2 regions of the Rubrobacter tropicus genome follow, and region 2 is predicted to be linked to the other one. Evidence: riboswitches for the same ligand, from Rfam matches in the RefSeq annotation. Region 2 holds a riboswitch; the other holds the start of a gene.
The links. A riboswitch is a leader RNA that binds a small molecule or an ion and turns the genes downstream of it on or off. The one in region 2 is predicted to bind cobalamin.

Region 1 (8,503 bases), 1.7 Mb from region 2:
GCCTGATAACGATGACCCCGGCCCTGATCGTCCTGGCCGTGGGCCTCAACCCCAGCCGTTCGCTGGTCATAAGCCAGGTGGTGCTCTCCTTCGGCATCCCGTTCGCCTTGATCCCGCTCCTAATTTTCTGCCGCAACCGTAACGTGATGGGCGCCCTGGTCAACCATCGCCTCACCACGACGATAGCCGCGGTCGTGGTGGCGCTCATCGTCTCCCTGAACGTTTTCCTGCTCTACCAGACCTTCTTCGCCGGCTGAACCCGACGCGACACACCGCTCCTCCCAATGCCCGTCCTTGGGGCTGCCGGGAGGCCGCGCGGCCTCCCATCTGGTTTGACCCCGGTCTCTGCGCGCCACGAAAAGGGGGCGGCCCCGAAGGACTGCCCCCGCTTGCCACGGCGCCGACCGTTTAACGCGGGCCGGTGTACTCGAAAACGTAGAGGCCGTAGTCGCGGTCGCTTGCCGCGACGTACTCCTTGCCGTTCTTCCCGAAGGTCTGCACGCCCCAGAAGTTGTTGCCGCCTCTGGAGACGTAGCTGCCGACCTCGCGGAGGTTGCCGTTCTGGATCTTCGCGACCCTGAAGCCGCCCGAGTAGTAGGAGAGGTACGCCAGGTCGTTGCGCTCGCCGCTCATCGCGGTTTCGTGGATAGAGAGGTCACCGAAGCCTTCGGCGAAGCGCTCGTCGTGGGCCTCGGGGATGGCGTAGGTGTCGAGCTCGCGGAGTTTGCCCTCCCCGTTGCGGAAGAGGTGCGCGTAGCCCCACCCGTCGAAGACCGCCCGGACGCTAACGGTGTCGCCTGTCGTGCCGACCTCTATGGGTGCCTGGGCCGTGCCGTCTCCCACCCGGCAGGCGTCCTCGTCGTAGGCGGCGTCGAAGAAGGCGAAGCCCGTGTCGCGCCCGACAAAGAGGGCGGGAATGGTGCCCTGGACGTCCATGTTTAAGAGGTCGGAGCAGGCGTCCGGGCCCTCGCGGTTCATCACGATCACACCGGCGTAGCCGCCCGCGTTCTCGACATTCTGGACCTTCTCGGTGAAGCCGCAGACCCCGCGCTCGACGACGGCGACCTGGGAGCCGTCTCCAGCCGGGACCGCCGTGTCTGTGGTGCAGGCCCGCCCCACGAAGACGGTCTGACCCTCCAGGGAGCGGTCGGCGTCCACCTGCGGGGTGTCCGAGCCCTGGGTGGCGTCAAACTCGGCGTCGTCGGTTGTGTTGCGGGCCTCCACGCTGTAGGGCGAGAAGTCCTCGTCCGCGGCGACTATGAAGTTGTTCTTAAGCGAGAACTCCGACTGGTGGGCATTGCCCTCGGGCGCGACGGTGAGGCCGCTCTCCTTGGCCTCGGGGTCCGGGTTCTTGAAGTCCGAGTCGGCTAGATAGGTGGCGTTCGTCGGATCGGTGACGTCGAGGGTGACGTAGCCGCCGTCCCAGTAGGAGGCGCTCATGACCCACCGGCCGTCTATCTTCTTGACGACCATGTCATGCAGGAATGACTCGGCGGTGCCGAGGTCCTCCTGAACTATCTGCGGGAACCGCTCGTTGAGGTCGTACTCGGCGATAAGCTTCGGCGCGCGCGGGTCCGTTATGTCCATGATGTCGAGGTCGGCACCCTCCTCGTCGTCCACGAGCGCCGCGTAGGCTTTCCTGCCCACGTCCCAGGCGAAGGCGCTGTGGACCTGGTGGGCGCCGGTGCCGGCCGCGGCTTCAGGATCCTCGTCGCCAACGCCGCTAGCGAGCTTCTCTTCGTTCCTCGGGTCGCTGACGTCGTAGAGCGAGACGCCGCCCTCCGCGGCCGGATCGTCGGAGCAGATTTCGTTGTTGTGGATCAGCAGGTCGCCGTCGAACTTGGGCGTCGTCACGTACACGACTTGCACGCCCTCGCCGACGTAGGACCCCGGCGCCGCCTCGATAAAGTTGACCTGCCTGGGGGAGGTGGGGTCCTTTGTGTTGAAGACGTAGACGCCGCCCCTCTGGCAGTCGGGCTCGTTGAACGCGCCGAGGTAGGCGTAGTTGCCGAAGACCCCTACGTCGGAGACCCTGCCCTCGACGGGCGAATCTATCGCGGCTTTGCCCACCACCCTGATGTCCTTCCGCCTCGGCGGCAGGTGGCCCTGCTGGCCGCCGTGCTGCTCGTCGTGCTCGGCGTGGGCCTCGCCGGCAGTGTCAATGACCCCTTCCTTGTCGTCGAGCAGGCTGGCCTGCTGCTGTTCTTGGGCCTGGACGGTTTGCTGCTCATCCAGGCTCGGCTGCGCTAGCGCTACACCGGCGGCCGAAACCAAAACTGCCAACACGAACGAGGCCAGCAAGAACAATCTTCTCCTACGCAAGGGATTTCTCCGTTCTCTCTTTTGCGGCCCCAGGCCCTACACGACGCCCCGCGCCTTCGTCGAGCACCGAAGATGGCGGGAAGCATACACGTATGCCACGTGGCGCACAAGGCCGGCCGACGGCGTCCGGAGCCTTGCCCGCGCCGGAACGAGAAGCCGGCGGCGGGACACCGCGTTCCAAGAGGCCCGCCGGTGCTGTTGCCCGGCGGCTATCCGGCCTGTATATTGCCGACCACGTGAGAAGGGCGGTGAGCCCGGGAAGCCAGTTTGGAGTCCGGCGCGGTCCCGCCACTGTGACCGGGGAGCGAGCCCTGCGTGGGGCCACTGGCAGCCTGAGACCAGGCCGGTGGGAAGGCCGGGGTGAGCGTGGATCCGGGAGCCAGGATACCGGCCCGCCGCCCTCAAACACCCGACCGGGGCGAGGGTCCCGAGGAGGATTCGATGGAGAGCCCTACCCAGGAGCGCCGGCCCGTCCGGGAGGTTGCTGCTGTGGGCCTGGCTCCTGGCGGCGCTGTTTGTCGTCGCGCTCTTCTTGCTCCTCTTCGCCAGCGGGGCCCTGCTCGCGCCGCTGCTCGGGCAGGCGGCGGGGGCCACCGATTGCCTGCACGAGCTTGCCCACGACGGCCGCCACCTGATGGCCGTCCCCTGCCACTAGGGGCTGAGCCTACGCGGTGGCGGCGTACCTGCGTCGGGGGCTCGCGGCGGACCTTCTGGCGGGGCTCTTCGCGCTCCTCTTCGGGGAGTCGGCCCTGGACCGGGCGGTCGAGCTGGAGGGCGCGGCCGGGGGTCAGCCCGACGCCGAACTCGTCGGCCGGATGGCCCAGAAGGTCGGGCTCTTCTTCGTCACGGGGCTCGCAGGATCGTTCGTCGGAGGGCTGTTCGCGCTGGTGTTCGCCCACTTTCGCGGGCACCTGGTCTCGGAGAGCGATTGGACCCGAAGCCTCTCGCTGGCGGCCGCGATCTTCACCGGGGCGATCCTCATACCCTTCCTGAAGGACCCGGCTAACCCCCCGACCGTGGGCGACCCGGCCACCATCGTCGGGCGCACCGGCGCCTACCTCGCGATGGTGGCGCTCTCCCTCCTGACGGTGCTGGCGGCCTGGGACGCGGCCAGGGCCCTCCGTGGTAGGGGCGTGAGCGCCCCCGTCCGCCACGTGGCGGTGGGGCTCGTGCTCGCGGTCTCCGCGTGCTGGTGCTCTTCGCCGTGCTACCGGACAGCGCGGACCCCGGCGGGTTCCCGGCCGGCCTGCTGTGGGACTTCCGGCTCTCCTCCTTGGGCACGCTGCTCGTCTTCTGGACCGGGCTCGATGCGCTCTTCGGAGCCCTCTGCGAACGAGCTGCCCGGAGAGAGGTCTCGTGAAGGTGGCGCTCCGGAGACGGGCGGAGAAGGTGAGACCGGCCTTCGAGCGCCGGGTCGGCGATCCCTTAGGTCGTCTCGCCCGCTTTCGGGCACCGTGTTGAACCCGGCTTCTCGCGCTTTGAGTCGAGAGGCCGGCGGGAGACGGGAACGCGCAACCCCGTCTCCCGCCGGCCCGGCGGGAAGGTAGACGGCCCTGTCGGTTCTCGCGCACTCGGGCCTCTTCGCCTGGAGCTTCCTGGCCGCGACCGCGCTGCCGCTAGGCTCGGAGGCGGCGCTGGCCGCGGCCGTCGGCGCCCGGGGACAGCTTGTCGGGCCGCTGCTCGTGGCGACCGCGGGCAACGTCCTCGGCGCCTGCACGACGTACTGGCTCGGCCGCAAGTCCTCCAGGGTCTTCGGCCGTCGTTGGGAAGCTTCGGCCGGGGAAGCGCGGGCGGCACGGTTGCTCCGGCGCCACGGCGGGCCGGCCCTGCTCTTGTCCCCCCTCCCGGTCTTAGGTGACGTGCTGGTCGCGCTCGCAGGGATGACGCGGGTGCCGTTCGGCGCCTTCGTGTTCTGGGTGACGCTCGGCAAGGGCGTGCGGTACGCGGCGGTGGCCCTGGCGGCGTCCACCCTCTGGTGACCGCCTGCATCGCGCCACCGGGTTTCCGACGCCAGACCGGCGTCCTCGCCGGCAGCCCGCGCGAAACGGGCCTCGCCGCCGCGCGACGTGGTTAGTGTTGGCAGCAAGGGGAGGCACCACAAACCGATGCCTGCGAGGCTGCATGCCCTTCACGTAGACTGGCGTGATCTTGTCAGGCCGGCCAGTAGTAGGAGGCGAAAAGCGCCAGGCCGGACAGCACACCCAGGGCGAAAGGCCATGGGAGTCGCCTCTTTTTGTCGCCCGCCACGGCGATCCTCGAGACGCTGAGCGCTGCCGCCGCGACGAGGTAGACCGCCCATGGAACCAGCTGTGCGACGGTGCTTTCGGGGACTATCAGGCTTGCAAGGTAGCTGGCCATGGCCGCGACGAGGCCGATGGACAAAGACGCGAGAAGGCCGGCCACTGCGAACACCCACGGGGGGTCCAGCAGCGCTGGAGCGTTCTTCCTCACGGCGGGATCCTCCCTATTCCTACGGCGTCACAGACGCCACGGCCCGCGCGCCGCACGCACGCGGACCCGTAGAGCGGGCAGTTCCGGGGAGCCAGGGGTTACCCCTAAGTGGCCAGGGCGGAGAGGACGTTGTTGCAGGCGACCTCGCACTGGCGGCAGGCGTCCATGCACACCCGGCAATGCTCGTGATGCTCGGCGTGCTCGGCGCACGTATCCCCACACTGCCTGCACGACGCCGCGCAGGCTTCGAGGACCACCCGGGTTACCGCAGCGCTCGGCTGCGCCTGACGCGAGAGCACTCTGCCCGCGGCGACGCAGATGTCGGCACAGTCGAGGTCGTCGCGGATGCACTTGACCAGGCCGGCCGGGTCCCCCTCGCCGAGGCAGGCGTCGGCGCAGGCGGTACAGGCCTGGGCGCAGTCGAAGCACGCCTCTATGCACTCGACCAGCACGACGTCGTCCGTGAGGGCCTGATTGGGGCTGTTCTGGATGATTTGCCGCGCGTAAGTGACCATGCGGCTCCTTTCCTCGCTCGTCTCCTTGCGGGCGGAGCTATTCTTGCCCCGCTCTCGGTGAAGCGTCTCAGTGCACGGTGACTTACAGGCGGAACACCTGGAGCAGCGGGGCCGTGGGGCCGCGGGGAGGGGGCACGCGGGGAGGATGGCAGAACGACATCCGGTGCCCGCGCACCCCGCACAGGACGACCGGAAGGCCGGGACCGAGCACGGCCGCGAGCAGGAGAAGGGCCGCGAGGAGCGTGGCGTAGTATGCTGCGTCGTCCCCACCGTCGAGGGGAGGCCATCCCCCGAGCTCGTCCTCGACGGTGAGCAGCGGTGACCGCTCGACGTGGTCCGTCGCGCCAGCGTGGTACGGGGGGGTAAGGTGCTCGGCTCCGAAGATGCCGTGGCACAGCAGCAGCGCGATCGCCAGGAGGAACGCCGCGCACGCGCCTCCGGACGGAACCCAAAGGTTCGTCCGGGTACGCCGAGTGAACCTCGTCCCCATTGGCATCGCGCTCACCGTTCCCCGCGCCACGCGGTCCCCAAACCGATCCTTCAGGATCCTGGCCTAAACCCGCAAGAACCGCTCGACGGCGGCGGTGAGCTCGGCGATCTTCTCGTCCGCCTTATCCTCGTCCCGCATCGCGCCCCTCACGCAGTGCTCCACGTGGTCCTTTATCAGCATGGAGGCGACCTTGTCGGAGGCGGCGACGAGGCTGGTGATCTGCGTGACGATGTCTATGCAGTAGGCCTCACGCTCCACCATCCTCTTGACGCCCCGCACCTGGCCCTCTATGCGGTCCAAACGCCGGGCCAGCTTCTCCTTGTTCTGCGCCTTTATGTACCCCTGCAACCCATTTACCCCCGGGATATCTAGACAATGGCAAGTATTCAGCAATCATACCCCCTGGGCAAACCCCGCCTGGCAGGGACCGCCCAGCTTCGTCGCGCGGTTCCGACCAGGTCTTCTTGCGTCCTGTAGACACCGAAGCCCCGACGAACCCGGAGGCCAGCTACGACGCCCCTTGGCACAGAGGTGGAGCTGCGTTCGAAGCGATCACCGCGAGGCAGCAGGGGCAAAGTCTCTCTTGAAATACTATAGGGGGGTATGGTATAGTGCTTGAGAAATGGTTAGGTAATGGAGTGCCGTTGGCCCACGTGTCGGGTCCGGCCGAGGTCGAAGAGGAGGATAACGGTGGTGTTCCAGAGAGGTAGCGTCGCGGGCGTTTTCGACCCCCTCTTCGCGGGTCGCGTGCGGCGCACGGGGGTGCGGGAGGCCGTGCGCCGAAGCCCGGCGTGGTGTTTCTGGCTGGCGGGCACCCCGACACGTCGATCTTCGGGGAAGAGACGCTACGGGAGATGGCCTCGGCCGTGGTCGGGGACGGCGCTGCGGCGCTGCAGTACGGTTCCACCGACGGTACGGGGGTGATGCGGGAGACGGTCGCCGAAGTAATGACTGCCGAGGGCACGCCGGTCGGCGCGGAGCACGTCGCGGTGACCAGCGGGGCGCAACAGGGTCTCGACCTCGCGGGCAGGGCGTTCCTGGAGGAGGGCGACCTCGTCCTGATCGAATCGCCAACCTACCACGGGGCCCTTCAGGCCTTCTCCTCGTACGGGCCGCGTGTCATGACGGCGCCTGTGGACCGTCGGGGCCTCGACGTCGAGGCCGTCCGGGAGATCCTCTCGCACGAGCGTCGTGCCGGCTACCGGGCCAAGTTCATCTACGTCGTACCGACCTTCCAGAACCCGACCGGCGCGACGATGGCGCTCGAGCGGCGGCGGGAGCTGCTCGAGATCGCGCGTGAGCACGACGCGCTGATCCTCGAAGACAACCCTTACGGCCTCCTGCGCTACGAGGGGGACGCCGTGCCGACCCTGGCCGCCCTGGAGATGCGCGAGCGCGGGGGACCCGAGCGCGTGGTCTACCTGGGCAGCTTCTCCAAGGTCTTCGCGCCCGGGGTCAGGCTCGGGTGGATCCACGCCCACCCCGAGATCCTCGGCGCGATGCGTGCCGCCAGGAAGGGCGCCGACCTCGGCCCCTCGGTCCTCTCTCAGACCGTGACCGCCGCCTACTTCGCGAGCGGTGAATGGAAGACCTACCTGGGAAGGCTCGGGCGACGCTACCGGAAACGTCGGGACGCCGTGCTCGGCGCCCTCGGCGAGTTCATGCCGGAGGGGGTCTCCTGGACGAGCCCCTCAGGGGGGTTCTTCGTCTGGGTGACGCTACCCCAGGGTATCGACGCGGCGGGGATGCTGCCCGAGGCGACCGAACGCGGCGTGGCCTACGTCCCCGGCGCGGACTTCTATCCCGGGGGGTGGGGCGGTACGGAGGGAAGGAACGCCCTGCGCCTGAGCTTCTCCTTCGCGGAGCCGCGCCTCGCGCGGCGCGGGGTCGAGATCCTGGCCGGCCTAGTGCGCGAGAAGATGGGGGACAACGAAACCGGTCCGCCCGCCTGCGGGTGCGGCTCAGACGTCTGCTCCTGCGCGCCCGGATACTCCTGCACGGAGGCCGTGGTCGGCGTCGTGGCCTGCTGAGCGGGTCCGTCGCCGCATCGAAGACCTAACCGAATAGCCGAACGAAGAATCGAGAAAGGAGAAGACGATGGCCGAAGTGCTGGTGTTCACCACGTCCACCTGCCCCTGGTGCCGACGCGCCAAGGAGTACCTGGCGAACAAAAACCTCTCGTTCAGGGAGGTCAACGTGGAGCGCGACGCAGCGGCGGCCGAAGAGATGGTCGAGGCGACCGGCCAGTCGGCCGTGCCTGCCTTAAAGATCGGGGACACCTGGGTCGTGGGGTTCCACCCGCCGACCATCGACCGCGCGTTCGCCAGGGCCGGCCTTCCAAGTGTGGGTTAGGGATGAGCAGGGTCGCAGAGAAGACGGCCGTCGAGATCCGGGCCGAAGGGGACGTGGGGACGATCTGCTTGATGGGGCCATGCGCGCTGTGCGGCCGGAACTTCGGCGTCCAGAACGGCCAGACCCGTCTAGTGGCCCATCGCATCGGGGGAGGGCGTCTGGGTCTCGTGTGCTTCGGATGCGCCTCCGCCGGCACCGACGATGATCTCGCGGAACGGCTGATCTCCGAGGCCCGACGGCTGAGGCTCAAGGCCTCGCGGCTGGAGCGATTGGTCAAGGGAGGGGTGGCGGTGGAGCCCGCGTCCAGGGAAGCGGCCACGACCGCGCGTACCATCCCGAGAGACGGTCTCTAGAGCCGGCGAGACGCAAGCGG
Region 2 (8,503 bases):
TTGCGCGAGGAGTTTCGAGGAGAGGGTGGGCTTGATGGAACCACAGCCGGCGCGTCCGTCGAGGCACGTTCGGACGACGCCTTAGGATGGGAAAGGTCGCCGAGGCAGGCTTCGAGAAGTCTTCTTCGAGGGCTCTTCTCGCGGAGCTGCTCGTCTTCGGGATCAAGCAGGCGAGGGCTTGCCTGTTTCCGGGAATCTTTATCTCGATCCTGCTGCTTTCGAACTACGTGCCGCTCTTCGGGCTGGCCCGCTACGACTTCATCTTCGTCGGGGCGGTGCTCGCCCAGGTGGCCCTGGTTGCGCTGAAGATAGAGACCAGGGACGAGGTACTCACGCTCTTCGCGTTTCACCTGCTCGGGATCTTGCTGGAGGTCTTCAAGACAAACCCGGCCATAGGCTCGTGGAGCTACCCGGAGGAGGGTTTCTTCGAGGTCTGGGACGTCCCCCTCTACAGCGGCTTCATGTACGCCTCGGTGGCGAGCTACATGTGCCAGGCCTGGAGGCTTCTCGACATCGGGCTCGACAGGTACCCCTCCTACGCGCTAAGCGTGCCTTTGAGCGCCGGGATCTACCTGAACTTCTTCACCCACCACTTCGTCCCGGACTTCCGGTGGGTGCTCGCCGCGGGCGTCTTCGTAGTGTTCTTCCGGACGAGGGTGCTCTTCACCGTGACCAGCAGGCGGCGGAGCATGCCGCTCGTGCTCTCGTTCGTCCTGATCGGCTCCTTCGTGTGGGTGGCCGAGAACGTCTCCACGTACCTCGGGGCGTGGTCCTATCCGGGCCAACTCGGGGGGTGGGAGGTGGTCTCGCTCCAGAAGATTAGCTCCTGGTGCCTGCTGGTCATAGTTTCCTTCGTTATAGTCGCGGACCTGAAACACGTGAAGAAGAGCTAGTCAGCACGCCGCTTCGCGGCTCTCAGCATTTCAGCTCGTCAGCGGGCCGTCTCCACCCGTTGCCCAGCGCGCAGGCGGCAAGAAGCTGACAAGCTGATAGCGAGCCCGAAGGGCGAGGCGTGCTGACTAGCTCTTCTGGCGGCGGTACCTTCTGCGGAGCAGGTAGGCGAGGAGGATGAGCGCCACGACGGCGACGACGCCGAAGCCGAAGGATTTTGCGACGGCGAGCAGTTCGTTCCAGTACTGGCCGAAGACGTAGCCTATCAGGGAGTAGGCGATGGCCCAGACGAAGCCGGCGGCGACGTTGTATGGGATGAACCTGTAGTACTTCATCCTGGTGACGCCGGCGAAGAGGGGGGTCATGCTGCGCAGGCCCGGGCCGAAGCGGCCCACGAAGACCGTCTTGCCGCCGTGGGCCTCGAAGTAGTGTTCTACCTTCTCCAGGCTCTTCTCGTTGATGAGGAAGTGCAGGAGCCGGATCTTGAGGATGCGGCCGATCAGGGGCCGCCCGCCTATCCTGCCGATCCAGTAAACGGAGTTGTCCGAGACGAGCGCGCCGGCGAACCCGCTGAGCATGACGAGCGGCAGCGCCGCCTGCCCGTTGTTGGCGAAGAATCCTCCCGCGAAGAGGACTATGTCCCCGGAGGATGGGAGCCCGAAGTTGTCCAGCGCGGCCCCGAGGAAGATGACCAGGTAACCGTGCGCGAGAAGCAAACCGGTCACGAAATCCAGGACCCCGCCGGGGGAGTCTGGGATGGACTGGAGGAAATTGAGGATGCTCTCCATGCGACTCGCGCTTTATACCACGCCCCGCGCCGGGCCGGACGGTTGACGCGTGCGGGGCACGCGTCTATGCTGCCCACGTAGTAGACAGGCGGCGGAGGGACGCAGGAAGCCGGTTCGAGTCCGGCGCGGTCCCGCCACTGTAACCGGGGAGCGAGCCCGAAGAGGGGCCACTGGCGGCCGAAAGATCGCCGGGAAGGCCGGGGGAGCGAAGATCCGGGAGCCAGGAGACTGGCCTTCCGCCCGCGAAGTTCCGACCGGGGCGAGGACCCCGAGATGGAGGTTTTGATGGAGAGGACTTCTCTCGACCGGCGCATCTCCCTTGGGGACGTGCCACTCTGGAGCTGGCTGCTCGGGCTGCTCCTCCTGGCGATGCTCTTCGCCCTGCTCTCGGCCAGCGGCCCGTTGCTCGCGCCACTGCTCGGGCAGGCGGCGGGAGCCTTCGACTACCTGCACGAGTTCGCCCACGACGGGCGCCACCTGCTCGCCGTTCCCTGCCACTAGCCGGGGGCTGACATATGATCTCGCCCTACCTGCGCCGCGGCCTGGCCGCCGGCCTGCTGGCGGGCCTCCTCGCCGGCCTCTTCGCCTTCTTCGTGGGAGAGCCGCTGCTCGACCGCGCGATAGCCCTGGAAGAGTCCCACGCCCACGGTAGCGCCGGACACGGTGCCGAAGACGAGGTCTTCGGCAGGACCACACAGAAGGCTGGCCTGTTCTTCGCCACGGGACTCTCGGGGACGTTCCTCGGCGGGCTTTTCGGGATGGCCTTCGCGTTCTTGCGCGGCCGGATGGGGCAGAGCAGCGACTGGGGGCGCAGCCTCTCGTTGTCGGCGGCGATCTTCGCTGGCTTCGCCCTGATCCCGTTCATCAAATACCCCGCGAACCCACCTACGGTCGGCGACCCCGAGACCATCGGTGCCCGCACCACCGCGTACTTCGCCCTGGTCGGGCTCTCCCTGCTCGCCGTTCTCGCCGCCTGGTACGCGGCGAAGCTGCTCCGGGACCGCGGCGTGAGCCAGCCCGCGCGCCAGATCGCCGTGGGGATTGGGCTCGTGATCCTCTTCTCCGTGCTCTTCGTGACTTTGCCCGCCTCCGCCGACCCGGGCGATTTTCCGGCGGGCCTGCTGTGGGATTTCCGGATCTCGTCGCTCGGCACGCAGGTCGTCCTCTGGACTGGGCTCGGGGTCGTGTTCGGCGCCCTCTGCGAGCGGGCGAACCGCAAACAGGCGCCGCTTTGAACGGCGCCCTGCTGGTCGCCGGCACCCACTCGGACGCGGGCAAGAGCGTGGTCGTCGCCGGCATTTGCCGGTGGCTCGCGCGGGAGGGGATAAGCGTCGCGCCGTTCAAGGCGCAGAACATGGCGCTCAACTCGTTCGTCACGCGGGAGGGGGCCGAGATCGGGCGCGCCCAGGCCGCCCAGGCCGCCGCGGCCCGAATAGAACCCGAGGCCGCCATGAACCCCGTGCTGCTGAAACCCTCAGCCGAACGCACCACCCAGGTCGTCGTGCGCGGCAAGCCGTGGGCCACGGCAAGCGCGAAGAGCTACGGCTCCATGAAGAAGGACCTGCTGCCGATAGTCCTGGAATCCCTGGAGGATTTGCGTTCGCGGTTCGAGGTGGTGGTCTGCGAGGGGGCCGGGAGCCCGGCGGAGATCAACCTGAGGCAGAACGACCTCGCGAACATGGGCCTCGCGAGGGCCGCGAACCTGCCCGTCCTCCTGGTCGGGGACATCGACCGCGGCGGCCTCTTCGCGAGCCTCTACGGGACCCTCGCCTTGCTTTCTGCAGGAGATCAGTCCTTGCTCTCCGGGTTTCTGGTCAACAAGTTCCGCGGCGACCCCGCGGTCCTGGCCCCGGGCCTGGACCGGATGACCGCCCTCACCGGACGCCCCTTCCTCGGCACCCTCCCCTTCGCGCGGGGCCTCGGCATCGACGGCGAGGACTCGCTCGCGCTGGACGCGCCGCGCTCCGTGAGATCCCCGCTCGGACGGGACGTGTTGCGCGTGGCCGTGGCGAGGCTCGGGCGCATCAGCAACTTCACGGACTTCGACGCCCTGGCCCACGAGCCCGGCGTGTCGGTCCGCTTCACCGGGTCTTACGAGGAGTTGTTGGACGCCGACCTTGCCGTAATCCCCGGTACCAAGGCGACCGTGGATGACCTCCGGCTTCTGCGTTCGGGGGGCCTGGATCTGGCCTTCACCGAGCGGGCGCGGCGCGGGCTGCCGACGCTCGGCATCTGCGGCGGGTACCAGATGCTGGGGACCCGCATCGCGGACGGCGTGGAGAGCGCGACGCCCGAGACCCCGGGCCTCGGCCTTTTGCCCGTCGAGACCGTCTTCGAAAGCGACAAGGTACTTGCCCGGCCAGAAGGACGGGCCCCCGGATTCGGAGACGCGCCGGTCTCGGGGTACGAGATCCACCACGGCAGGACGAGCGTCCACGGCGACCCGCTCTTCTCCACGGAGACCGGCCCCGAGGGCTGCCGGGCCGGCGCGACTTTGGGCACCTCCTGGCACGGCGTCCTCGAATCCGACGCCTTCCGCCGCGCCCTGCTCTCGTGGGCCGCCGCCGAACGCAACCTCGACTGGAGGCCGGGAGAAGAACCCTTCGCCGCCGCCCGCGAAGCCCAGCTCGAAACGCTAGGCGACCTCGTAGCAGAGAACGTGAACAGGGAGGCGTTGATGCGTATCGTGGAGAACGGCGCGCCGGCAGGAATGCCCGTGGTGAGCGCTCAACTATCAGCTTTCAGCGATCGGCAAACCACCGACGCGGGTCTTCCAGACCCGGACACGGATATCCCACCAAGAAAGGGCGGGGTTCCGGCACCAGAACCGGCCGTGTTTGCGGCAACGAGCAACGACAACCCACGGAGCAAAAGCTGATGGCTGACGGGCTGAAAGCTGAAAGCGCAAGAGCAGCGAAGCTGCTCTTCCTGACCACCGCCGATACCGAGATCCTGGCCGCCGCGAAGGCCGCCGAACGCCTCCCCGAAGGCTTCCCCTCCGTCCGGTGCGCCAACCCGGTCACCCTGGACGACCCGGCGGCGTTCTTTGGAGGGGAGCTTCCGGGCGCGCGGGCCGTGCTGGTGCGCCTGCTCGGCGGGCGGCGGGCGTGGCCCGAGGGGTTGGAAGCCCTGCGCCGGCGCTGCGACGAGGCGGGGATACCCTTGCTCCTCTTCGGCGGGGAGGCCGAACCCGACGCGGAGCTGACGGCCCTCTCGACGGTTCCGTCGGGGACGGTGCTGGAGGCTTTCGAGTACCTGCGCCTCGGGGGCGTGACGAACACCGGGAACCTCTTGCGGTTTGTCGCCGACACGGTGCTCATGGAGGGCTTCGGCTTCGAGCCCGCGGCGGCCCTGCCGGACGTGGGCGTCTACCACCCGCGCCTCGCCGAAGGGTCTTCGATCGAAGACCTTTTGGCGCTGCACGACCCGGGGCTTCCGACCGTCGGGGTAGTCTTCTATAGGGCGCACTGGATGGGGGGCAACACGGCCTTCGTGGACGCGCTGGTCGAGGCCCTGGAAGAGGCGGGCGCGAACGCGCTCCCGGTCTTCGGCTACTCGCTGCGGGCTGGCGCCGACGGGTCGGTGCCGGCGCTGGATCTGATCAAGGGTAAGGTAGATTCCCTGGTGACGACCGTGCTCGCAGGGGGCGGTTCGAACGCCGCCGACGCCCACAGGGCCGGTTCGCCGGAGGAGTGGCTTGAGTGGGAGGTGCCCGCGCTCGCCGAGCTCGGCGTCCCCGTCGTGCAGGGGATCTGCACGACGGGATCCCGCGAGGCGTGGCTCGCCTCGGATGCGGGCCTCTCACCTTTAGACACCGCCTGGCAGGTCGCCATCCCGGAGTTTGACGGCCGCGTCATCGGCGTCCCCTTCTCCTTCAAGGAACGCCAGGCCCAGGAATCGCCCGTCGGCGCCCCGCTCACCCTCTACCGCGCCGATCCTGAAAGGACCGCCCGCCTCGCCGGCCTCGCCACCCGCTTCGCCCGGCTCCGCCGCGTCCCGAACGAGAGCAAGAAGGTTGCAGTCCTACTCTCCAACTACCCGACCAAGCACTCCCGCGTCGGAAACGCCGTCGGGCTGGATACCCCCGTGAGCGCCATAAAATTGCTCGCCGCGCTGCGCGAGGCGGGCTACGACGTGGACGGCGCGCCGGACGACGGGGACGAGTTGATCCACGCCCTCATAGCCGCCGGCGGCCACGACCTCGAGTTTTTGACCGGCGAACAACTCTCCGGCGCCGCGGGACGCCTGGACGCGAAACGCTACGCTGAATGGTTCGCCCGGCTACCTGAAGGGTTGCAAAGCGGGGTCGAGAGGCACTGGGGGGATCCACCCGGGGACCTCTACGTTGACGGCGGCGAGTTCGTCGTCGCCGGGCTCTCTTTCGGGAACGTCTTCGTGGGTATTCAGCCGCCCAGGGGGTTCGGGGAGAACCCCATCGCGATCTACCACGACCCGGACCTGCCCCCGACCCACCACTACCTCGCCGCCTACTGGTGGCTGATCGAAGAGTTCGGCGCCGACGCGGTGGTCCACCTCGGCAAGCACGGGACCCTGGAGTGGCTGCCGGGCAAGTCGCTCGGCCTCTCGCCGGACTGCGCCCCGGACGCCGCCCTGCGCGACGTCCCGCTCTTCTACCCGTTCGTCGTCAACGACCCCGGAGAAGGTACGCAGGCCAAGCGGCGGGCGCACGCGACGGTGGTGGACCACCTGATCCCCCCGATGACCCGCTCGGACACCTATGACGACCTCGCGAAGCTCGAACAGCTACTCGACGAGTACTACCAGGTGGAGACCCTCGACCCATCCAAGCTCCCCGCCATCCGCGTCCGGATCTGGGAGACCCTCCGCGACGCCGAACTCCACCGCGACCTCGGCGTCGAAGAACAACCCGAAGAGTTCGGCGACTTCCTCAACCACGTCGACGGCTACCTCTGCGAGATAAAGGACCTCCCCATAAGGGGCGGGCTACACATCCTCGGCGAAACCCCCGAAGGAGAGCCCTTCCGATACCTCCTCGCGGCCATCCTCCGTATAGGAAGCGGACAAATGTCCGGACTGCGCCGCGCCATCGGAGACGCGTACGGCCTGGACGAGAGAGAGCTCGCGGAGGGCGGGGGCGCCAGGGCGGAGGCGCCCGCCGCGCTCGCCGGACGGTTCCCGGGCGTGGTGGCGACGGCTTCGGACCTGATCGACCGGCTGGAGGAGGCGCAGCAGGCTCTTCTGCTTGCGATGGAGAGGCGCGGCTGGGACGTCGAAGCCGCCGGGTCCGTGTGCGAGGAAGTCCTGGGCCGCGCAGACGCGGGTGTGGAGCGGTCGTTGCGGTTCGCGGCGGGGGAGGTCGTGCCGCGGCTGGTACGGACGCCGGAGGAGATGGGGAATTTGCTCGGCGGGCTCGGGGGCGGGTACGTGCCCGCCGGGCCGTCCGGGTCGCCGACGCGGGGGCTGGTCAACGTGTTGCCGACGGGGAGGAATTTCTACTCCGTCGACCCGAAGGCTTTGCCGAGCGCGCTCTCGTGGGAGGTCGGGCGGGGGCTCGCGGATGGTCTGTTGCGGCGGTATCTCGAAGAAGAGGGGCGGTACCCCGAGACCGTCGGGATCGTGGTGTGGGGGACGGCGGCGATGCGGACGCAGGGGGACGACATCGCGGAGATTTTAGCGCTTCTCGGCGTCAGGCCGGTATGGAACGAGGAGTCGCGGCGGGTTACGGGACTCGAAGTGGTCTCGCCAGAAGAACTCGGTCGGCCCCGGATCGACGTGACCGTCAGGATCAGCGGCTTCTTCAGGGACGCTTTTCCGAACCTCATCTCCCTGATGGACGAGGCCTTCACCACCGTCGCCAACCTCGACGAGCCGGAGAACGCGAACTTCGTCAAGAAGCACGCCGATGAAGAGAGAAAGAACGGCGCCGACGAGCGCCGTTCGACCACCCGCATCTTCGGCTCCAAACCCGGCGCCTACGGGGCGGGCCTCCTTCCCCTCATGGACGCCCGCAACTGGCGCGACGACGCGGATCTCGCCGAGGTCTACGCCGTCTGGGGGGGCTACGCCTACGGCAAGGGCCTTGACGGGGTGGAGGCGCGGGGGGCGATGGAGGACAACCTCAGGCGCACCGAGGTCGCCGTAAAGAACGTGGACAACCGCGAGCACGACCTGTTCGATTCGGACGACTACTTCCAGTACCACGGGGGCATGATCGCCGCCGTCCGCGCCCTGACCGGCCGCGACCCGAAGGCGTTCATAGGCGACTCGGCAGATCCCTCCAGGGTAAAGACGAGGACCCTGTCTGAGGAGGCCAGGCGCGTATTCCGCAGCCGGGTCGCGAACCCGAAGTGGATCGAGGCCATGCAACGCCACGGCTACAAGGGCGCCTTCGAGCTCTCCGCAACCGTCGACTACCTCTTCGGCTACGACGCCACCGCGGGCGTCGTCGAAGACTGGATGTACCGCGACGTGACCCGCAAGTACGTCCTCGATGAGGGCGTGCGGGACTTCATGCAGCAGTCGAACCCCTGGGCCCTGCGCGCCATAAGCGAGCGCCTACTGGAGGCAGCAGAGCGCGGCCTCTGGTCGGAGCCCGACCCCGAAGACCTGCAGGCGCTCAAGGCGGCGTACCTGGAGAACGAGGGAATGCTTGAGGAGAGATCTTGAGAAGGAGTCCGATCGGGTACGCCCTCCTGGGAGGGTTGGCCGGTATCTTTGTGTTCAACTTGCTCTTCCCGAAGGTCCTGGATTCCGGGTTCCTGTTTGGGGCTTTGGTCGCCCTACTGTTCGTAGGCGGGCTGGTGGGGATCGTGGTTTCCGCGGCAAGGATGTTCCGCCGATGA

Region 1: another riboswitch for cobalamin. It lies ahead of GBA63_RS19255 (CbtB-domain containing protein); the one in region 2 lies ahead of GBA63_RS05960 (CbtB-domain containing protein).

Annotation. Positions count from the first base shown of each region.
Region 1 covers NZ_CP045119.1:3,860,168-3,868,670, reverse strand. The annotation lists gene GBA63_RS19265 (Nramp family divalent metal transporter) at 1-257, shown strand, start outside; gene GBA63_RS19260 (PA domain-containing protein) at 409-2,322, opposite strand; cobalamin riboswitch at 2,513-2,732, shown strand; gene GBA63_RS19255 (CbtB-domain containing protein) at 2,804-2,977, shown strand; gene GBA63_RS24595 (CbtA family protein) at 2,994-3,869, shown strand; gene GBA63_RS19245 (YqaA family protein) at 3,876-4,301, shown strand; gene GBA63_RS19240 (hypothetical protein) at 4,474-4,773, opposite strand; gene GBA63_RS19235 (four-helix bundle copper-binding protein) at 4,878-5,288, opposite strand; gene GBA63_RS19230 (hypothetical protein) at 5,371-5,778, opposite strand; gene GBA63_RS19225 (metal-sensitive transcriptional regulator) at 5,842-6,126, opposite strand; gene GBA63_RS19220 (aminotransferase-like domain-containing protein) at 6,570-7,808, shown strand; gene GBA63_RS19215 (glutaredoxin family protein) at 7,876-8,130, shown strand; gene GBA63_RS19210 (hypothetical protein) at 8,133-8,483, shown strand.
Region 2 covers NZ_CP045119.1:1,226,807-1,235,309, forward strand. The annotation lists gene GBA63_RS05950 (DUF817 domain-containing protein) at 87-893, shown strand; gene GBA63_RS05955 (DedA family protein) at 1,020-1,679, opposite strand; cobalamin riboswitch at 1,752-1,930, shown strand; gene GBA63_RS05960 (CbtB-domain containing protein) at 1,965-2,180, shown strand; gene GBA63_RS05965 (CbtA family protein) at 2,195-2,914, shown strand; gene GBA63_RS05970 (cobyric acid synthase) at 2,911-4,557, shown strand; gene cobN (cobaltochelatase subunit CobN) at 4,557-8,327, shown strand; gene GBA63_RS05980 (hypothetical protein) at 8,324-8,503, shown strand; gene GBA63_RS05985 (putative cobaltochelatase) at 8,500-8,503, shown strand, end outside.